Regions from separate parts of the Micromonospora sp. NBC_01405 genome, predicted to be linked through region 1. Evidence: riboswitches for the same ligand, from Rfam matches in the RefSeq annotation. Region 1 holds a riboswitch; each other region holds the start of a gene.
What was found. A riboswitch is a leader RNA that binds a small molecule or an ion and turns the genes downstream of it on or off. The one in region 1 is predicted to bind cyclic di-AMP.
Positions count from the first base shown of each region.

Region 2: another riboswitch for cyclic di-AMP. It lies ahead of OG559_RS11355 (NlpC/P60 family protein); the one in region 1 lies ahead of OG559_RS08855 (coiled-coil domain-containing protein).
Region 3: another riboswitch for cyclic di-AMP. It lies ahead of OG559_RS19300 (coiled-coil domain-containing protein); the one in region 1 lies ahead of OG559_RS08855 (coiled-coil domain-containing protein).

Region 1 covers NZ_CP109532.1:2,230,975-2,238,217, reverse strand. Annotated here, with positions in the region: gene OG559_RS08865 (helix-turn-helix transcriptional regulator) at 1-260, opposite strand, end outside; gene OG559_RS08860 (carbonic anhydrase) at 508-1,296, shown strand; gene OG559_RS08855 (coiled-coil domain-containing protein) at 1,374-2,396, opposite strand; cyclic di-AMP (ydaO/yuaA leader) riboswitch at 2,400-2,531, opposite strand; gene OG559_RS08850 (YibE/F family protein) at 2,698-4,104, opposite strand; gene OG559_RS08845 (hypothetical protein) at 4,555-5,265, shown strand; gene OG559_RS08840 (DUF305 domain-containing protein) at 5,357-5,986, shown strand; gene OG559_RS08835 (metal-sensitive transcriptional regulator) at 6,123-6,425, opposite strand; gene OG559_RS08830 (heavy-metal-associated domain-containing protein) at 6,575-6,784, shown strand; gene OG559_RS08825 (hypothetical protein) at 6,813-7,243, shown strand, end outside.
Region 2 covers NZ_CP109532.1:2,718,052-2,725,294, forward strand. Annotated here, with positions in the region: gene OG559_RS11315 (inositol monophosphatase family protein) at 1-294, shown strand, start outside; gene OG559_RS11320 (e9imm peptide) at 291-551, opposite strand; gene OG559_RS11325 (hypothetical protein) at 550-684, shown strand; gene OG559_RS11330 (hypothetical protein) at 835-1,356, shown strand; tRNA gene OG559_RS11335 (tRNA-Gly) at 1,439-1,512, opposite strand; gene OG559_RS11340 (zinc metalloprotease) at 1,794-2,777, shown strand; gene OG559_RS11345 (pyridoxamine 5'-phosphate oxidase family protein) at 2,849-3,409, opposite strand; gene dcd (dCTP deaminase) at 3,509-4,087, shown strand; gene OG559_RS11355 (NlpC/P60 family protein) at 4,139-5,179, opposite strand; cyclic di-AMP (ydaO/yuaA leader) riboswitch at 5,192-5,332, opposite strand; gene OG559_RS11360 (N-acetylmuramoyl-L-alanine amidase) at 5,545-7,243, shown strand, end outside.
Region 3 covers NZ_CP109532.1:4,417,883-4,425,125, reverse strand. Annotated here, with positions in the region: gene OG559_RS19315 (alpha/beta fold hydrolase) at 1-869, shown strand, start outside; gene OG559_RS19310 (HelD family protein) at 1,037-3,154, shown strand; gene OG559_RS19305 (cation diffusion facilitator family transporter) at 3,261-4,175, shown strand; cyclic di-AMP (ydaO/yuaA leader) riboswitch at 4,329-4,458, shown strand; gene OG559_RS19300 (coiled-coil domain-containing protein) at 4,463-5,539, shown strand; gene OG559_RS19295 (SRPBCC family protein) at 5,606-6,076, opposite strand; gene OG559_RS19290 (STAS domain-containing protein) at 6,196-6,564, opposite strand; gene OG559_RS19285 (hypothetical protein) at 6,916-7,062, shown strand; gene OG559_RS19280 (hypothetical protein) at 7,240-7,243, shown strand, end outside.

The sequences.
Region 1 (7,243 bases):
GGGTGACGGAAGTGGCCGCTCGGGTTGACCGTGTACTCGTTGCGCCGGCCCACCCGGGTACGCCGCAGGTAGCCGCCGACCTCCAGGTCCGCCACGATCGCCTGGGCGGCCCGTTCCGTGACGCCCACCTCGTCCGCGACGTCGCGCAGCCGGGCGGTCGGGTTCCGGGCGATGGCGAGCAGCACGTGCGCGTGGTTGGTGAGGAACGTCCAGTTCCGGGTGCTCCCGCTCGCGCCAGCCGTCGTCGTCATGTCCGACATGCTATGGCGAGGCCGCCCCGCGTACTCCCCCTGGGCGGCCGGCTGCCCCTGCGATCCCGGCCGGATCGGGGCGCGGGGCTGGCCTCCGCGCGCTACCGCCGCCTCGGGCACGTGTGCAAGCACTTCCCGACGTATGAAATGCGTATCACGTAACGCTTGACGTACCTTTAGCTGCGTGTGACGGTGGAGGAACTGGTCGTGCGGCCGAAGGGCAAGGTGGTGGGGCATGAATCATCTGAGCATGTCGATGACTCAGGTGGGGTTGGGGCGGGTTGACCCCTCGCCTGCCGCTAGCCCGGGCGATCTCGACCCGCTCGCTCCGGGTCAGGCCCTCGCGGAGTTGCACGCCGGAAACCACCGGTTCGTCACCGGGGTGCCGCGCCATCCGAATCAGGACGCCGGCCACCGGGCGGCCGTCGCCGACGGCCAGCACCCGTTCGCGGTGATCGTCGGCTGCTCCGACTCCCGGCTGGCCGCCGAGATCATCTTCGACCGAGGGCTGGGCGACCTCTTCGTGGTCCGCACCGCCGGGCACACCGTCGGCCCCGAGGTGCTGGGCAGCGTGGAGTACGCGGTGACCGTGCTGGGCACCCCGCTGGTGGTGGTCCTCGGCCACGACTCCTGCGGCGCCGTGCAGGCGGCCCGGGCGGCGGTCAGCACCGGAACCGCGCCCGTCGGCCACCTGCGGGCCGTGGTGGACGCCGTGGTGCCCAGTCTTCGCCGGGCCGCCGAGCGCGGGGTCGAGGACATCAACGGGATCGTCGACATCCACATCGCGCAGACCGTCGAGGCGATGCTCGCCGACTCGTTCGTGCTGGCCGCCGAGGTCACCGCCGGGCGGTGCGCGGTGGTCGGGATGTCGTACCGGCTCAGCGCGGGCGGAGTACGGACGGTGGCCGCGGTGCCCGCCGGCTTCGCCCCGGCCGTCGCCGCGGCCCCGGCCGTCCCCTCCGCCGCGGCCCCGGCCGGCCAGGACGGGCCCACCCCGCCCCCGGGAGTCACGCCGGCCACTCCGGCGGCCCCCGCCGCCGCCTGAGACGCTCGTGGGGCCACGATGCGGCGAGGGCCGCCCCGCGGGTGTGCGGGACGGCCCTCGATCGCGTGGCGGCGTCGTCAGAGCATTGACATGTGTACGTGGTCGGTGTGGTTGGAGGGCCCGCTGTAGGAACTCCAGCCGGTCGCCGGGAACCAGATCTGCCGGTTCCAGATGACGTAGTAGATGCCGAGCCGGTCGGCGTTGCGGATGAGGAACGCGGCGAGGTTGTTGCCGTACAGCCTGGTGTCGTTGTTGTGCCAGGGGGCGAATCCGCTGTTCTGCAGCGACCAGTCGCAGGCCCGGCCCTTGGGGTGCTCCCACGGCCCGCCCGGGCGGTAGCAGCCGACAAAACGGTGGAAACCGGCCTTCTTGGTCTCCTTGTACGCGTGCAGCGTCCGGGGGGTGATCGTGCCGGAGGTGGTCGGGTCGTTCTCGGTGCGCGACTCGGGCCGCCACTCACCGTCGGAGGTCCGGCCCGGCGCGATCCTTGCGACCGGGGAGGTGGCGTCGACCAGGCCGCCGGTGAAGCCCTTGCCGCCGACCAGCGCGAGGGACTTCTCGGCGTCGTGCTTCCTCTTCGCCATGATCGCGGCCTGCTTCTGCTGCTCGCGGATCTCGGCGTCAAGCGCGATCTTGGCCTGTTCCGCCTGCTTCTTGGCGTCGTTGACCTCGCCCAGCTTCCGAGCGTTGATCATATTGAGCTGGTCGAGGGCGGTGGCGCGCTCGACGAATGAGTCCGGGGCACCGCTCTCCAGCAGCATCGCCATGGCGCCGATCCGCCCGGTCCGGTACGACTGGGCGGCCATCTCGCTGATCTGCGGGGCGAGCGCGTCCAGTTCCTGTTCGGCCCGCTTCACCTCCAGAGCGAGCTGGAGCTGGCGCTTCTTGGACTTGTCGAGCTTCGACTGGGCCTGGGTGTAGTCCCGGTTGGCGGCCTCGATGACATCGGTGATCAGCTTGGGCTCGTCGTCCTCCTCGTGCCCCGAGGGCTTGGGGGTGGAGGGCGCGGCGAACGCCGGGGCGGCCGGCCCGGCGAGCATCGCCAGCGCGGCGAACACGGCCGCCACGGGTGCCAGCCAGCGGCGCAGGGGTGCCGTCACAGTTTTCCCTTCCATCGACCGCCGACCGGGTTAGCTGACGGGTTCGGGGCGGAAGTGGCCCCTACCGCTGTCGCGGATTCACCCCAGGTACCTGGATCCCCGGCTCGCCTCGCGGCGATTGGGCGGCGGCACCGCAGGCGCCGCTGCGCGCCTTCGGCGGTGACCGGCAGCGAGGTTACCCGACAGTCCTCGTGGGGATCTACGTCCGGATGCCGACTAAAAGCGTAATTTTGTAATTGCTTTCGGTAGTCAGTGACGCGATTCTCACACGTGGCATCACTCTCGGTCACGCTGCGAAGTGTCACCATGTGCTGTCCGTGCTCCCTTCTCGGCCGGCCCACCGGGCCGGGGAACCGGTGGGGCGGGCCGGACCGCCGGGAAACCGGTCGTCGGGCCGCCCACCGCTGAGCGCCTCCAGCGCGAGGTCCCGCTCCGCCGGGTGCCGGGCTGCGCCGGGGGTACGCGAGACCGGCACGTCCCCGTCGCCGCCCGGCCGGCCGGGCCCGGCCGCTGCGGCCCGACCCGCTGCGGTGACCACCGCGGCCAGCCCGGTCGTCAGCGGTACGGCGGCGATCAGGCCCAGTGTGGCGACGGCGCTGCGGACGATCTCCTGCGCCATGAACTCGGTGGTCAGGATCTCGGTCACCGGGCGGGAGTCGGCGGTGAGCAGGAGCAGCAGCGGCAACGACGCGCCCGCGTACGCCAGCACGATGGTGTTCACCGTGGACGCGATGTGTGCCCGGCCGACCCGGGTGGCCGCCCGGTAGAGCTGCAACCGGGACAGCCCCGGGTTGGCGTTCGCCAGCTCGGTCACCGTGGCCGCCTGGGTGACCGTGACGTCGTCGAGCACCCCGAGCGAGCCGATGATGATGCCGGCCAGCAGCAGGCCGTGCAGGTCCACGTCGCCCCGGAACATCGACAGGGTGGTGGCGTCCTCGCTGCCGTGGCCGGTGAGGTGGGTGGCGGCGGCGGCCAGGGTGCCGAGGGCGCCGGTGAGCACCAGGCTGCCCAGGGTGCCGAGGACGGCGACGGAGGTCTGCGCGCTCACCCCGTGGGTGAGGTGCAACACCACGAACATGATCAACGCCGAGCCGACGATGGCGATCAGCAGCGGTGACCCGCCGGCGCCGATCCCGGGCAGCACGAACGTCAGCAGGATGGCGAAGCTGGCGGCCAGGCCGGCCAGGGCAGCCAGCCCTCGCCAACGGCCGAAGGCGACGATCGCCAGCGCGAACACCACCGCCAGCCACACCAGCGGGGTGCCGCGCTGGTGCTCGGCGATGTTGTAGGCGCTCGTCGACGGGTCGGCCGGGTCGGTCAACTCGACCAGGACGATCCGGTCGTCGACGGCGACGGTGGGCGCGCCGGGACCGGTCGGGACCGGCGTCTCGACCTGCTGCCCCGCCTCCGGCCCCTGCTCCACCCGGACGGTGACCGTGCCACACGGGCCGTCCTGCGCGCCCGGCCCGCCCGAGCTGTCCTCCGGCGTCTCCGGCTGCGGCGGGCACGCCTCGGTGACCACCCGGGTCACCGTGCCGTGGTACCGGGGCACCGCCGCGCTGCCGTCGCTCTGCGGGCCCCCGTCGCGGGGCCAGAGGAAGACTGCCGCGATCACGGTGATCACGAAGAGCGGCACCACGGTCGCGACGAGGACCCGCCGCACCCCGGGCGGGGCGGGCGGGGCCGGTCGGGTGTGGTCGGCGCCCATCGACGGTCTCTCCAAACGGCGTGTCAGCGCGGGGTACGGGCCGGTGGACCGGGCGGTTCAGTGTTCCCGTCGTACGGCCCGACCTGTCGGGTCGGACTCGGCGGCGGGAAGGCTCCCCCGGTGTCCGTGCCGTTATCCACGGCGAACATGGGGCGGGACGGTGCGGCGGCCCGGCACCGGCCGCCGGGTCGGCGCCACCCGGCGGGACGCGGGGGCGGGCGGTGCGGAATCCGGACGACCATTGCCCGAAATGGTAGCCATCCCCACCTGGGGACGCAGATCGCGCGCCCGGTCGGCCCGCCGGACATGCCCCGACTGAATCCCGGGTCGATTTGCCCGCCCCGGGTGCGGGGGTCGGTCGCCGCATCGGCCGGGACCGGTGGGCGGCGGTGCGACTGCTCGTGGCGTGTTCGGCCCGGGCGTCCGGCCGGACCGGCTAGCGTGGACCGGGTGCGGACGGCGACGGTGCTGACTGCCGGGCGGTGGGCCCGGCTCGTGCTGCTGATCTGCACCCTGGTCGGGTTGGCCGCGATGCACACTCTCGGCCACGGCGCGCACGGCGGCGGGGGCCACGGGGGCCACGGCGGCGGGGGCCACGGCGGTCACGACCGGGCAGCGTCTCCCGACGCGCACCCGGCCACCTCCTACCGCGCCACCACGATGGGCGGCGCTTCCGCCATGACCGCCATGACGGGCGCTGCCCTTCCCGTGGCCATCGGCGCTGCCTTCCACGCGGCCGACGTCACCTTCCACGAGGCCGGCGCTGCCTTTCATGCGACCGACGTCACCTTCCACGCGGCCGACGCGACCGGCGCTGCCCTTCCGGTGGCCGACGCCGGGGCGGGCACCGTGCTCCGCGTCGGCGTGACGCGGGTGGGTGCGATGCGGATGTCGCCCGAGGGCTGTCCGGTGGCGGGGTGCCCGTCCGCGCGGCTGCTGCCCGCCGGCGATCCCGGTGCCGGCCCGCCCGGCTGGAGCATCTGCCTGGCGGTGCTCGGCGCGCTCGCGGTGGCGCTGTTCGTGGCCGTGCTCCTGCTCAGCGGGGTGCGGTCGGTCGGTCCCTCCGCCCGTCGGCCCGCCGGGCCGCCCGCCGGTCCGCGTGCCCCACCGCCCCGGCCGATCGGCCTGTGGCTGGCCGAGATCTCGGTGTCGCGTACGTAGGACGCCCCGGCGCGGACGCCCGGCCCCTGCGGCCGGCGACCCGTGTCCCCGTCCTGCCCGCGTACGCACTCGACATCGAAGGATCCAGACCGTGACCACTCGTACGATCGCGCGCCGCGCCGCCCTGGCCGGCGGGGCGCTCATCGCAGCCCTGGCCCTGACCGCCTGCGGCTCCGCCGACCACACCTCCTCCGGCCACGACACGCCGCCCGCCGCGACCAGCGGCGCACCGGCGAGCGGGTCTGCCACGTTCGGCGACGCCGACGTGATGTTCGCCCAGATGATGATCCCGCACCACCGGCAGGCGGTGGAGATGGCCGAGTTGGCCGACTCCCGGGCCGCCGACGCCGAGGTCAAGCGCCTCGCCGTTCAGATCAAGGGTGCCCAGGGCCCGGAGATCGCGACCATGGCCGGCTGGCTCACCGGGTGGGGTCGCCCCGTCCCGTCGGACGGGCCCGGACACGGGATGCCGGGGATGGACCACGGCATGCCCGGGATGATGTCCGACGCGGACATGACCAGGCTGGCGGGCGCGACCGGCTCGGAGTTCGACCGGCAGTTCCTGACCATGATGATCGCCCACCATGAGGGTGCGATCACCATGGCGAAGGAGGAGCTGGCGAAGGGCACGCACGCCGACGCCAAGGCGATGGCCCAGGGGATCGTCACCGCCCAGCAGGGCGAGATCGACGCCATGAACAAGATCCTCGCCCGGCTCTGACGCCGGCGGCCCTGTGGTGGGGGCGGGTCTCTCCGGCCCGCCCCCGGTCCCGGGCGGCGAGCCGGAGGCCGGTCCCGGTCACGGGACTGGATTGGGCCCGGCGGTGGAAAACGGGATCGGGTGGCGGCGGGCGCGGTCAGCCGCGCTTCATGAGGCGGCCGACGGCGGCCATCATCTCGGTGGCCATCTCGTCGGCCCGGCCCTCGGCCGCACCCTCGTGCATGCAGTGCCGGGCGTGGCCGTCGAGCAGGCCGAGGGCGACCTTGTCGAGGGCGGCCTGGATCGCGGAGATCTGGGTGAGCACGTCGATGCAGTAGCGGTCCTCGTCGACCATCTTCTCGATGCCGCGGACCTGGCCCTCCACGCGGCGGAGCCGCGCGAGCAACTGGTCCTTGCTGGCGGTGTACCCCCGGGTCGGGGCGGGCGTCGGTGCGGTCATGGCATCGAGGATAACCTACCCCCCGGGGGTATGCTACGGTTCTTTGCGGCAGCGATACCCCCCACGGGTATCGGGATGCTTGAGATGGCTGTGGTCCGCCTCACGATTACCCCCCGGGGGTATGGTGAGGCCAGGAGAGGGGAATTGCGATGATCACCACGACATACCAGGTGCAGGGGATGACCTGCGGGCACTGCGCCTCCTCGGTCAGCACCGAGATCGGCGCGATCGAGGGCGTCAGCGACGTCCAGGTGGAACTGGCCGCTGGCCGGGTCACCGTCACCAGCGAGGGCCCGCTGGAAACCGACACCGTGCGCGCCGCCGTCGACGAGGCCGGTTACGACCTCGTCGGCGCGTGACGCCGACCGCACAGAACCGAGGTACCCGATGAACACGGCGACGAAGCTGAGCGGTTTCGCCCTCGGCCTCGCGGCGGTGTTCGGCGCGGCGTACGGGGTCGGCCGGGTGGCCGGCCCCGTGGCCCCGGCCGCCGAGACCCGCCACGACGCCGGTGACCCCGCCCACGGCAGCGCCGCGCAGCCCTCCGGCGACGCGCGCTCCTCCACCGACGACGCCGCAGCCCACCTGCCCGGCGGGCTGCTCGTCTCCGACCGGGGCTGGACCCTGGCCCCGGTGGCCGCGCCGGCCGGCGAGTTCGCCTTCCGGATCACCGGCGCCGACGGTGCCCCCGTCACCCGTTACGACGTCGCGCACGACAAGCGGATGCACCTGATCGTCGCGCGGCGGGACCTCTCCGGCTTCCGGCACGTCCACCCGGAGATGGCTCCGGACGGCACCTGGCGTGTCGCTTCCCCGCT
Region 2 (7,243 bases), 490 kb from region 1:
CCGGGGTTCGTCGAGCGGTTCCGGCCACGCGTGGTCTCCACCACCCTGGCGGTCGCCTGGGTCGCCGCGGGCCGACGGGCCGCCTACGTCACCGACGGCGACCTGCGGGACAGCGTGCACTTCGCCAGTGGGATCGCCCTGTGCCAGGCCGCGGGATGCGTGGTGACCGGCATCCAGGGACAACCGCTGCACACCGGCGCGGGCGGGCTCATCGTGGCTGCGGATCGCCAGACGCACGCCGCCCTGCTGGCGCTGGTCGACAAGCAGTTCCCACCCGACGGCGACGTCATCTAGCTGGTCGCCGGCTCCGTCCACGGCCCGGACCGCATCTCGATCGGCGCGTAGGCGAGGGCCCGGTCAACGACCTCAACGGCCGTCAGCTCCGGGACCGAAAAGATCATTTCAGCGACGTCCGGGTAGACGAGGTCACGTTCGAGCTGAGCCAACAGGTCGTTGAGCTCAGCATCGTCCGCGTAGCCGAGACTCATGATCCGCTCAACGAGGACGATGGCCTCATCCCGGGTGAGTTTCGGAGGCAGACTCTGATCCATGCCGCGCAGCGTAGGCGAGCGTGCTCGACGCCCCGGCGTCCCGGTCGGGTACGGCCCGCCGACCGCCCTGCGCCGCCCCAGCCGACCAGCTCTGGACCTACCCTGCGAGGCCACCGCCGCGTTCGGCGTCTGATCTCCGCGAGGGTTTGCGCGAGCCCCGCACAATGAGCCTGTGCCCCGCACTGGACTGGTTGTCCGACAGATCCTGCTGACCCTCGGTTCCCTACTCACCTGCTTGGTGGCGGGAGGCGCGGCGGGTGCCCTCTACAGCCACGGCCTCAGCTTGCTCGTCGTCGTGCTCAGCACAGTGTTCACGGTGCTCGGTCTCTTCGGCATGGGGCTGGTCTGGTTCATCGGCGAGGACGGGACGGACGTCGAACCGGGGTGGATCGTGCCGATGACGATCGCTTCGATCTGTCTGCTCGCCGTCGCCCCCATCGGTGTGGGCCTCGCCTACCTCGAAGTGTTCGGGGAGCGGGTGGCTGTCGTGGTCACCGAGGACAGCTCCGGCAAGTCCGCGCCCGGCACCTACCAGGCGGTTCGGGTCGCCACGGTCGCAAGCGGCGAGGACGTGGGCGAGATGACCTACAGGTCCGAGCATGATCTACAGGTCGGCGACAGGCTGGAGGCGCTGGTCGATCCACGCGGCTGGTTCCTGCCGGACACCATGCAGTCCTACCCGCCTTTGCGCAATCTGGGGTACGGCCTCACCGGCGCCGGACTCGGCCTGCTCCTCCTGATGACGGTGTTGCGTACGCGCCGGGACCTGCGGCGCTATCGACTCACGGGCACGCGGCTGCCCTGAGGCGGGCACGGGCAGCACAGGAAGCGGTAGCAACATCGAAGGCCCTGGCTGGGACTCGCGTCCTGACCAGGTCCTTCGTGCGTGGAGCGGGTGACGGGAATCGAACCCGCACTGTCAGCTTGGGAAGCTGATGTTCTGCCATTGAACTACACCCGCAGGCGGCCCCACTGTACCCGACGACGTCGCCGGGTGCATCCAGGCACCCCGTCGCGCGCCGCCCACCGGCAGCCGTCGGGCCGACGGCGCGGCTCGCACTCCTCCCCACCCGATCCAGGGCCGCCCTCACCGCCTCCCCACGATCCGTCGATGAGCCGTAGAAGTTCCATGCCGGCAACTCATAGGCGTTTTCAAATGCTTCGATGGGTTGTAACGTCTGCCACACGTTTCAGCCACGGCGCGACACACCCCCTGCCGCGCCGACAGAAAGAGGTAGGCCCATGGGACTCCGTGCCAACCTGCTGACCCGGCGTACCGCCGGCGTCGCGTCGACGGCCCTCGCACTCCTGCTCAGCACCGCCGCCGTGGGCGTCGTTCCGGCCGCGTCGGCCTTCTCCGCCGCCCCGGCGGAGGCGTGCGCCGAGCCGGCCGACGTGCACTCCGACGCCCGGGTCAAGGCGGGCGCACAGGCCAAGCACGAACCCAACGAGCTGACCGCCGCACAGGTCCGCGAGCGCGAGGCCGACCTGGCGGGCGCCCTGCGCGAGCGGGCCAGCTTCCGGGCCGGCGCCGGTGCCGGCACGCTCGCGACCGTGAACATCCCGGTCGTCGTGCACGTCATCCAGGAGAACAGCACCCGGGCCGGCGGCAACATCCCGGACTCGCTGATCAACTCGCAGATCAACGTGCTGAACCAGGCCTACAGCGGTGCCACCGGCGGCGCGGCGACCGCCTTCGGCTTCCAGCTCCAGAAGATCAACCGGGTCACCAACCCGGCGTGGTACCCGATCGTGTCGGGCTCGTCGGCCGAGCGCTCGATGAAGACCTCGCTGCGTGAGGGCGGCAAGAACACCCTGAACGTGTACCTCGGCGAGCTGAGCGACGGCCTGCTCGGGTGGGCGACCTTCCCGAAGCGCACCCTGGACAAGATGGACGGGGTCGTCGCCCTGAACGAGTCGCTGCCGGGTGGCACCGCCACCAACTACAACCAGGGTGACACCGGCACCCACGAGGTCGGCCACTGGCTGAACCTGTACCACACCTTCCAGGGCGGCTGCTCCGGCTCGGGCGACAGCGTGAGCGACACCCCGGCGGAGGCCTCGCCTGCGTACCAGTGCCCGACCGGGCGGAACACCTGCACCGCGACCGGCCTGGACCCGATCACCAACTTCATGGACTACACCTACGACTCGTGCATGTACCAGTTCACGGCCGGGCAGGCGAGCCGGATGCTGACCGCGTGGAACGCGTACCGCGCGGCCTGACGCACCCCTGTTCCTGACCCTCCGGTGCCGGCTCCGTCCTTCGACGGGGCCGGCACCGGCGTCGTCGGGGGTCAGGCCGCCGCGCGGTGGGAGCCGCGGACGCGCCGGGTCGGCCCCTGATCCGGTACGCCCACCGGGGCGCCACCCGGGTCACCAGCGGACCGGGGGTCGAGCCACACCTGCACGGCCGGCTGCCCCGGGCCGCCGCCCGGGAAGACGGCGCCGCCCTGGTAGCGGCGGGCGAGCATCGCCACGTCGACGGTGAACTCGAACAGCCGCCAGTCCACCTGCGGGGCAGCCCGCCCCAGCTCGGCGAGCCGGGCCACCCGGGCCTGGTCGGTCACCGGCCACGCGTGCCCCGCCACGTACGCCTCGTCGTCGCTGTCCTCCGGCGGGAAGGAGTGCAGCGCGTAGCGGCCGTCGCGTTCGAGGTCGCGCCGCTTCGGCGAGTCGACGATGAAGCAGAAGAGCCCGTCGTCGGTGATCACCGGGGAGACCGGGTGCACCCGGGGCCCACCGTCGGCGCGGACGGTGGCCAGGTAGCCGAAGCCCGGCCCGTACTGCTGCATGAGGAGGCGGATCCCGCCGGCGAGTCGTGGCTCGTCAGCGGCGAATTCGGACCAGGAAGCCATGTGGACATTCTATCGAACACGTGTACGACAGGCGAGCGCGGCGCGCCGGTCGCCGTAGGCGATGACAGGCCCGCCGACCAGGGTCGCTATGGTGTGCCGATGCTGCTCTCCGACCGCGATCTCGTCAGCGAGCTGAAGGCTGGCACGCTCGCGCTGGAGCCGTTCGAGCCCACCCTGGTGCAGCCGTCTAGCATCGACGTGCGCCTCGACAAGCTCTTCCGGGTCTTCAACAACCATCTCTACACGCACATCGACCCGTCGGTGCAGCAGGACGACCTGACCTCGGCGGTCGAGGTGCCCGACGGCGAGCCGTACGTGCTGCACCCGGGCGAGTTCGTGCTCGCCTCCACGCTGGAGGTGATCTCGCTCGGCGACCAGCTCGCGGGCCGGCTGGAGGGCAAGAGCTCGCTGGGCCGGCTCGGGCTGCTCACCCACTCGACCGCCGGGTTCATCGACCCGGGCTTCTCCGGTCACGTCACGCTGGAGCTGTCCAACGTGGCGAACCTGCCGATCACGCTCTGGCCGGGCATGAAGATCGGCCAGCTCTGCATCTTCCGGCTCTCCTCGCCGGCCGAGCACCCGTACGGGTCGACGGTGTACGGCTCGCGGTACCAGGGCCAGCGCGGCCCGACGCCGAGCCGCTCCTGGCAGAACTGGCGCACCTGGCCCACCCGCTGACGGCGCGGGCGCGATCGAGGGACCCGTCCCGCGGAACGGGCCCCTCGCCGCTCAGTCGGGGCGGCCGTAGCTGTGGATCTGGCCGTCGTCGACGCGCTTCATCTTGACGGGCTGGCCGGCCTGGGAGGCGTGCACCACCCAGCCGCCGCCGACGTACATGCCGACGTGGTGCAGGTCGGCGTAGTAGAAGACGAGGTCGCCGGGGCGCAGGTCGGCGCGGCTCACCCGGGCGGTCACCGACCGCTGCTGGGCCGCGTTGTGCGGCAGCGACACCCCGGCCTTGGCCCAGGCCGCGAGCATCAGGCCCGAGCAGTCGTACGAGTTGGGGCCCTCGGCGCCCCAGACGTAGGGCTTGCCGATCTGGGCACACGCGAACTTCACCGCGACCCCCGCGCCGCCGCCGGGGTAGGCAGCCGGGCAGGGAGCGGGACGCAGCGCGCCGCCACCGCCGGTGCCGTACACCTTGAGCCGCAGCTTCTGGAGCCGGTCGATCTCTGCGTTGATCTGCTTCCGCTTGGCGGCGAGCTGCGCCTCGGTGCGGGCGAGCTGGGTGACCATCTCGTCCAGCGGCTTCTTCTTCGCATCGAGCTCGTCGCGGAGGTCGATGACCGCCCGGATGTCGCGCTGCTGGCGCTCGGCGAACTGGTCGAGCAGTTCCAACTGTCCCATCACCTGACCGGGCGAGCGGCTGCCGAGCAGCGCGTTCACCGCCGACAGGTTCTCACTCTTGTACGCCTCGACGGCGAGGCCGCTGACCTTGTCCATCGCCTCGTCGACCCGGCGTTGCAGCGGCCCGATCTGCTTGGCGACGGCGTCGGCCTGCCGACGCTTGAGGGCGAGGTCCTGACGGGTGGCGTTGTGCCGCTCGATGAGCGGTTCGAGCTTGTTCCAGTCCTGGTCGATCTGCCGCTCGATCTCGGCGATCGAGGGATCGGCCTGGGCCGAGGTCGGGGCGCCGGTCAGGATGACGGCGGCGCCGGCCAGTGCGGCGAGGGCGGTGGTGAAGCGTGACCAGCGTGGGCGCGGCGTAACAGGCGTCCGGTCGGCGTGCGCCGACCGGCGTGACGGGCGCCGCAGGGCAGGGTGTGCCACCTGGCTCCGTTCTCCTTCTTCCTTGACCGCCTACCGGGTTAGCTGACGGGTTCGGGCGGGAAGGGAGAGCGCCCTACCGCAGCGGCGCTGCGGATTCACCCCGGCGTACCTGGGTCCCCGGTTCACCCGGAGGCGACTCGGCGGTGTCGGACCGTCACCGCCCGGCTGGGCGATACAGCTACCGGCCGACGATTGACCAGAGTAGAGACGCCCGTTATCGATCCGCAACCCGCCGGGCCATACACGCCGCACCACGCCCAGCGTGCGGAAGTTTCCTTCACATCGTGGTACCTGGTGGAAAGCTATTGACGCGGGAGTGCGGCGGCGGAAGGGTGACCTCAAACAATGCCCAACCAGGAGGTTCGATGCCCCGTTCCGTCGTGTCGTCGAGCAGACGGATCCTGCTCGCCGCCGCCGTGGCCGCAACCACGGCCCTTGTGCCCCTCGGTACCACCGCCTCCCCGGCCGCGGCCGGCCAGACCCCCGACCGCCAGCAGCAGTACGCTGACGCCGCCGCCGAGTACGGCGTGCCGGAGAGCGTCCTGCTCGGCGTCTCCTACCTCCAGTCCCGCTGGGACACCAACGCCGGCACCCCCAGCACCAGCGGTGGGTACGGGCCGATGCACCTAACCGACGCCGAATACGTGACCGGCCTGCCCACCGGCACCCACCACGACTCCGGCGACGAGGACCCGCGCGGGGACGACTCCCGCCCGGCCCCCGCCGCCGCCCAGCCCTCGGCCGACGAGGCCCCGACCGCGGCGTCATTGCAGACCCTGGACACCGCCGCCACTCTGACCGGGGCCGACGAGGCTGCCCTGCGCGCCGACGCGCCGACGAACATCCGGGGCGGGGCGGCGCTGCTCGCGTCGTACCAGCGGCAGATCGGCGCCCCGGTCGGGGCCGGCACCGACCCGGCGGCCTGGTACGGCGCGGTGGCCCGGTACGCCGGCGCGGACAGCGCCGACGCGGCGGCTTCCTTCGCCGACGAGGTCTTCGGCACCATCGCCGGCGGCGAGAGCCGGGTGACCGACGACGGGCAGCGGGTGACCCTCGCCGCCCGGGCGGTGACCCCGCAGAAGTCCTGGCTGGACCGGCTCGGCCTGCGCCTGCCGGCGCGCCCCGACGGCCTGGAGTGTCCGTCGACCATCTCCTGCGAGTGGATCCCCGCCCCCTACCAGTCGCTCGGTGCCGACCCCGGCGACTACGGCAACCACGACCTGTCCGACCGGCCCAAGCGGCAGAAGGTCGAGTACATCCTCATCCACGACACCGAGGGCAGCTACGCGGGCACGGTCAACATGGTCCAGGACCCGACCTACGTGAGCTGGCACTACACGTTGCGCTCGGCCGACGGGCACATCGCCCAGCACGTGAAGACCAAGGACGTCGCCTGGCACGCCGGCAACTGGTACGTCAACTCCAAGTCGATCGGGCTGGAGCACGAGGGCTTCGCCGCCCAGGGCACCTGGTACACCGAGGCGATGTACCGCACCTCGTCGAAGCTGGTCCGGTACCTCGCGCTGCGGCACGGCGTCCCGCTGGACCGGCAGCACATCATCGGCCACGACAACGTCCCCGGCACCGTCGCGGCGAACGTGCGGGGCATGCACTGGGACCCGGGCCCGTACTGGGACTGGTCGCACTACTTCGACCTGCTGCGCGCGCCGGAGCTCAACACCGGCACCCCGCTGACCGGCATGGTGCGGATCAACCCCGACTTCGCCACCAACCGGCCGGCGTTCACCGGCTGCGTGACGGCGGGCGTGCCGTGCCCCTCGCGCGGCTCCTCGGCGGTGGTGCTGCGCAGCGCGCCGAGCGCCGACGCGCCGCTGGTCAACGACATCGCCCTGCGTCCGAACGGCACGCCGGCCACGATGGCCGTCTCCGACCACGGCGCCCGCGCGTCGACCGGGCAGACGTACGCCCTGGCCGGCCGTGATGGTGACTGGACGGCGATCTGGTACCTCGGGCAGAAGGCGTGGTTCCACAACCCGGCGTCCGCGCCCACGGCGGCCTGGACCCTCGGCCTGGTGGCCACCCCGAAGGCCGGGAAGGCGACGA
Region 3 (7,243 bases), 2.2 Mb from region 1:
TGTCCGGGCCGGCGGACGCCGAGGTCACCGCGCTCCTGCTGCACGGTTGGACGCTGGACGGGCGGAGCTGGCACCGGCAACTCGCCGAGGTCCGCGAGCGGTTCGGCGGCCGGGTCCGGGTGGTGACCTACGACGCCCGGGGACACGGCCGGTCGAGCTGCATGGCGCTGCGCACCGCCACCCTCGCCCAGCTCGGCGACGACCTGGTCGCCGTGCTCGACGCGGTGGCCCCGACCGGGCCGGTGGTGCTGGTCGGGCACTCGATGGGCGGCATGACGATCATGGAGTACGCCCACCGCCACCCCCGGCACTTCGCAGCCCGCACGGCCGGGCTGGTCTTCGTCTCGACCACGGCCGAGGGGCACACCCACACCGCCTACGGCCTCTCCCCGCGCATCGCCCGGCTGATCCGGCTGGCCGAGACCGCCGGAGCCGGGGTGCTGGCCCGCTGCGGCGCGTGGCGCCCGCCCCGGGCGCTGCTGCGGGCCCTGCGGCCCAGCATCCGCTGGATGCTATTCGGCGACCGCTGCGAGCCCACCGACATCCGGCTGGTCACCTCGGCGGTGGCCCGCGCCTCGCTGCGCTCGATCGGCGGCTTCCGGGCCTCGATCGGGACGCAGCACCGGCTGGACACCCTCGCCGCGCTGGCCCACCTCCCGGCGGCGGCGCTGGTCGGCGACCGGGACCGGCTCACCCCGCCACCGTGCGCCGAGTCGATCGCGGCGGCGCTGCCGGCGACCGAGCTGACCGTCTGCCCGGGCGCCGGGCACATGCTGATGATGGAGCGGCCGGGCCAGGTGAACGCCGCCGTGGCCGGCGTGCTGCACCGGGTCCTGGCGGGCGCGCCGCACACGGCTTCCCCGGCCTGACCGGAGCCGCGCCACAGGGGTGAGCGGCGGTCCGGGACGTGGGCTGGATCGCGGCGGCGGCATGGCCCCGCGTCCCGGTCGGCCGGTGGCCGTACCCTCTCCGGTTAGCCCGAGGCGCGGCCCGCGCCCCGGCGCGGCCGTCCGCCGCCGTCTGCGAGGAGCTGCGCGTGACCGACCGGACCACCCTGGAGCAGGAGATCGCCGTCGAGCAGCGGCATCTCGACCGGGTGTACGCCCGCCTCAGCGAACTGCGCCGCTCGGCCGCTCAGGCCGAAAAGGACGGCTACCAGCTGGCCCTGGTGGGCAACTTCGGCGCGCTGGTCGAGCGGGACGCGATGGTCTTCCACGCTGCCCAGCGCCGGCACCGGCTCGACGCCGAACACGAGGGGCTGGTCTTCGGCCGGCTGGACCTGCGCGACCGGCAGGTGCTGCACGTCGGACGGCTCGGGGTGCGCGGCGAGGACGCGGAGACCCTGGTGGTGGACTGGCGGGCCCCGGCCGCCGCCGCGTTCTACCAGGCCACCCCGGCGCAGCCGCTGGGCGTGGTGCGGCGGCGCACCATCGGGTCCTCGGCCGAGCGGGTGACCCGGATCGAGGACGACCTGCTGGACCCGGCGGCTGCCCCGCCGGACATGGCGGTGGTGGGCGACGGGGCGCTGCTGGCCACCCTGTCCCGGGCCACCGGCCGGGGCATGCGGGACATCATCGCCACCATCCAGCGGGAGCAGGACGAGGCGATCCGCTCCCCCGGCTCCGGGGTGACGATCGTCTCCGGCGGCCCGGGGACGGGCAAGACGGCGGTCGCCCTGCACCGGGCGGCGTACCTGCTGTACTCCGATCGCAGCCGGTACGCCGGCGGCGGCATCCTGGTGGTCGGCCCGTCGGCGGTGTTCGTGGAGTACATCGCCTCGGTGCTGCCGTCGCTGGGCGAGGAGACCGCGACGCTGCACTCGCTCGGCTCGCTGTTCCCGGGGATGGACGCGACCCGCACCGACCCGCCCGAGGTGGCCGCGGTGAAGGGATCGCTGCGGATGCGGCGGGTGCTTGAGCAGGCTGCGCGGGACGCGGTGCCGGGCGGGCCGGGCGAGCTGCGCCTGCTCTACCGGGGTGCCCTGCTCCGGCTGGACCGCCGGGAGCTGGACGGCATCCGGGACCGGGCGCTGTCCCGGGGGGCCCGCCGCAACGAGGCGCGCCGGGCCGGCTTCGACGGCGTGTTCGCCGCGCTGTGGGCCCAGGCCCGGCGGATGAACGTCGGGCGGCTGCCGGAGCAGCGCGCGTTCGAGGACGAGATCGCCGAGCGGTCCGAGTTCCGCGAGTTCCTCAAGGCGTGGTGGCCCCGGCTGCACCCCCGGCACGTGCTGGGCTGGCTGGCCCGCCCGGACCGGCTGCGCCGGTACGCCGGGGGGATCCTGTCCCGGGCGGAGATCGGCCTGCTCGCCGAGGCATACCGGACGCTGGACGCCGAGGGGCTCACGATCGCCGACATCGCCCTGCTGGACGAGTTGGACGCGCTGCTGGGCAAGCCGATGCAGCCGAAGCGGGCCAAGCGTGACCCGTTCCAGCTCGCCGGGGGCGTGCGGGAGCTGAGCACGCAGGCCGACCGGCAGCGGGCGGCCCGGGAGGCGGCCCGGCAGCGCCCGGAGGACTACCGCGACTACGCGCACGTGGTGGTCGACGAGGCGCAGGACGTCTCCCCGATGCAGTGGCGGATGGTCGGCCGGCGCGGCCGGCTGGCGTCCTGGACGGTGGTGGGCGACCCGGCGCAGACCGCGTGGACGGGCACGGAGGAGGAGCTGACCCGGGCCCGGGACCAGGCGCTGGGCCGGCGGCGCCGGCACCAGTTCGAGCTGACCACCAACTACCGCAACTCGGCGGAGATCTTCGCGGTGGCGGCGGCGGAGATCCGCCGGCTCTACCCGGACCTCAGGCTGCCCAGCGCGGTGCGGTCCACCGGCGTGGAGCCGGTCGCGCTGACCGTTCCGCCGGCCGAGCTGGAACGGGCCACCGTCGCGGCGGTCGCCGCGCTGCTCGGCGACGTGGAGGGGACGGTCGGAGTGATCACGCCGGTGCCGCGCCGGGACGAGGTCGCCGGCTGGCTCGCCGGCCTGGCCGCGCCGCGCCTGCAGGTGGTGACCAGTCTTCAGGCCAAGGGCATGGAGTACGACGGGGTCGCGCTGGTCGCCCCGGCCGAGATCCGGGCCGATCCGGGCTCCGGCGTGCGGACGCTGTACGTGGCGCTGTCCCGGGCCACCCAGCGGCTGACCACGATCGATCCGACCGGCTGACCGGCCGGCGCCCCCGTCCTCGGTCGGACGCCCGACTTTTACTTGCATACATAGCGATGTGAGCATACATTAAATCGGGTTCGGATCGGGGACGGAGGGTGTTGGCGTGGGCGCAGGTCATGACCACCACAGCGCGGTGGCGAACGCCGCAGACCGCCACTCAGGGCGGCTCTGGGCGGCCTTCGGGCTGCTCACCGCCCTGATGATCGTCGAGGCGGTGGCCGCGTTCGGCACCGGCTCGCTGGCGCTGCTCTCCGACGCCGGGCACATGTTCACCGACGTGCTCGGCATCGGCATGGCGCTGGCCGCGATCACCGCCACCCGGCGGGCCACCGCCGACCCTCAGCGCACCTTCGGGCTCTACCGGCTGGAGGTGCTCGCCGCGCTCGGCAACGCCGTCCTGCTCAGCGGCGTCGCGGTCTACGTCCTCGTCGAGGCGGTCCGCCGATTCGGCGACCCACCCGAGGTGACCGTCGGCCCGATGCTCGTGGTGGCGACCCTGGGCCTGCTCGCCAACATTGCCGCGTTCGCCCTGCTGCGCAGCGGGGCGAAGGAGAGCATCAACATGCGTGGGGCATACCTGGAGGTGCTGGGCGACCTGCTCGGGTCGGTCGGGGTGATCGGCGCCGCGGCGCTGATCGCCGTCACCGACTGGTGGTGGGCGGACCCACTGGTGGCCGTCGCGATCGGCGTGTTCATCCTGCCCCGCACCTGGCGGCTCGGGCGGGCCGCGGTTCGCATCCTGGTGCAGGCCGCGCCGGAACACCTCCAGGTGACCGCGGTGCACGACCGACTGGCGGCGGTGCCCGGCGTGGTCGAGGTGCACGACCTGCACGTCTGGACGCTGACCTCCGGCATGGAGGTCGCCTCGGCCCACCTGACCATGGCGCCGGACGCCGAGGTGGGCGCGGTGCTGACCGCGGCCCGCACCGCCCTGCACGAGGACTTCCACATCGAGCACGCCACGTTGCAGGTGGAGCCCGGGGCGTCGGCGGACCCCTGCGGGCCGACCGGCTGGTGATACCCACACCCATCAATTAGGTGGTGTATTGTGCCCTCATGCCGGTTTTGGAGGTATTGGCCCACGCACCGTCCGCCACGGAGACAGCGGGGGTCTCATCCGCACCGGTAAGCTCTCATCCGGCCTCCGCCGGGCGGCGCCCTCCGGCGCCTGCGGTGGCCGCCGCCTAATCGCCTCCTGGCGAGCCGGGGAACCATGTTCGTGGGGTGCATCCGCCTGAGCGGTAGGGATCTTCCGTCCCGAACCCGTCAGCTAACCCGGTCGGCGACTGACGGAAGGACATACGTATGCCAGTAGTGGCACCTGTACGAAGGACCGCCGCCCGGATGGCGGCGATGCTGGTGCTGACGCTCGCCGTCGGCCTCGGGTTCGGGCCGGTGGCCCCGGCCGGCGCGGCCCCACCCACCGGCCTGCGCGCCCCCACGCCCGGCCAGGACGAGGAGGGCGGCACCCCCGCCCTGCGCGCCCAACTCGAAGCGGCCAGCAAGGGCTACCTGGACGCCAAGAGAGCCCTGGCCAGCTCGGTCAAGCGGCAGCAGCAGCTCGGCAGCCAGCTCAAGACGGTCGAGGCGGAGCTGACCGTACGCGGCGCCAAGGTCGACGAGATCGCCGGTGTGGCGTACAAGTCGGGCCGGCTCAGCCCGGTGTCCGCGCTGCTCAACAGCACCAACCCCGCAGGCTTCCTGGACCGGGTCGCCGCGCTGGACGCGGTCGCCACCAACGAGGACCGGGCGCTGCGCGACCTGCTGGAGACCCGGGACCAGGCCGCCAAGACCCGGCTGGCCCTCGACGGGGAGATCCGCGAGCAGCGCAAGCAGGTCACCGTGATGGCCAAGCGCAAGGATCAGGCCGAGCAGGCCCTGACCGTGGCCAATGAGAAGGCCAGCACCAGCGCCAGCGGCGACGGGGCCAACCGGGGCACCTCCAGCGCGAACGCCACCCCGGCGAAGCGCAACTCCGACGGGTCCTGGCCGTCGGAGTCGTGCAGCGTGAACGACCCGACCCCGGCCAACGGCTGCATCACCCCACGGACGCTGCACGCGCTCCAGCAGGCCAAGTCGGCCGGCTTCACCCGGTACGTCTCCTGCCACCGGCCCAGCGGCTCCGGCGAGCATCCCAAGGGACGGGCGTGCGACTTCGCCGCCCAGAAGGGCGGCTTCGGCGGGGTGGCCTCCGGCGGGGACCGCACCTACGGCAACAACCTGGCGGCGTACTACATCCGCAACGCCGACAACCTCGCCGTGCTGTACGTGATCTGGTTCAGGCAGATCTGGCTGCCCAGCAGCGGCTGGAAGTCGTACAGCGGGGGCAACGGGGACCCGTCCAGCGACCACACCAACCACGTGCACCTGTCGGTGTACTGACCGGACGGTGGGTGGCCCTCGCCGTCCGGGGGCCACCCGCACAAGCCGTGGGCCCGGCCGCGCCGCTCAGGCCGGCTGGGCCGGGCCGTCCCCGGCGCGGTCCAGCACCTCTCCCAACCTCCGGGCCAGCCCGAGATGCGCCGACCGGGCCTGCCGGAAGGCGTACCGGAACAGCGGTGCCGGGGCGGCAAGGGTGATCTCCACGTCGATCCGGACCACCCCGCCCGGCTCGTCACGCAGCCGGGTGCGGTTGCGCACGGTGGTGGCCGGCCGCTGCCGGGCCACCGTGACGATCTCGTCGTCGGTGACGACCAGCACGTCCGCCTGGTACGTCACCGGGAAGCGCAGCGGCCCGGCGGCGAGCCGGTCGGTGATGGCATAACTGGCCCGGGCGCCCGGCCGGGGCGGCAGCCGGCGCACCCGCGTGATCAGCGGATGCAGCTCGCCCTGCCGGGCCAGGTCGCCGAGCAGCGCCACCGCCTCGGCCCGCGGGCAGCGGGCCTGAACCGAATACTGGAAGGTGTCTCGCCGAAGCACGTCCCGATCGTCCCCCACCCGACCCCCGGAGGGAAGGACCACCGACCCGGCCACGGTGAACCGACCCATAGTGACCGACCCGGTGAACCGCCCCGGGTGGCACCCGAGGCGGACGGCCGTCAGGCGCCCGGCAGCACCTCGGGGGTGGCGGCGCCGGCACCCGCGTAGTAGGGCTCCGGAGCGCCGAACAGACCGAGCAGCCCGGTCACCCAGAGCTGTCGGTGCACGAACCGGCTCGGCTCGGTGACGACCAGCTTCACGCTGCTGACCTCGGCGGTCTGGAAACCAGCCACCATCGCGCTGATACCGACGGAGTCGATGAAGGTGACGAGGCGCATGTTGAGCTCGATGCGGGCGGGACGCCCCTTGGCGAGCACCTCTGCGATGGCTTCGCGCACCTCGTACGCGGTGTCGACGTCGATTTCGCCGCGCGGGACGATCTCGATGACACCACCCGACAGTACCGATTTCACGATCGACAGGCTCACGCGAGCACCTCCACTCGCCCGTTCACGGGCGCCTCATCAGTACGCGGGCCGCGACCGAGAGTATTCCTCCGACGGCCTCGGTCGCCACCCCTCGGGATGAGCAATTCATGGATCAGGGCACAGCGGGCTGGCCCTTATCCGGACTTTTCACGTCCTGCTCAGCGGACGATCGACCCGGGGCCGACGTCGCCGACCCAGGGTAACGGTGACCCCCGACCTTCGCGCGCACATTGTGCGCCGGGCGCGCCCCGCCCCGCCCACAGCGAACCCGGTGCGAGAGGTCACCGCCGCCGTTGCCCGCCCCGCCTACGCTCGGTGGCGTCCGTCACCCGTACCACGGAAGGACCACTCATGATCCGGAGACTGGCCGGCCTCGCCGGCGTCGGCGCACTGCTCGCTCTCATGCTGGCCTGCGGCTTCGGCGGCGCGGGTGACGACGACGATGACGACGACGGCGACGACTTCGCCCGTGGCGCTGCCGTGGTGTCCGTCCGCTGACCGCCGCCCGGCGGGCCGCCGCCGGACGGGCCGGGTTTGCGGCCGGATCCGGCGGGGCACTGCCCGAGTGGGCGGACGGGCCCGCCGGACCATGCCGGTGGGCGGGGCGCCCGAGCCCTGCCCTAGCCGAGAAGCCGAAGTGGCCGCAAGCTTCGGCACCCCGAGGAGGTAAGAACGATGT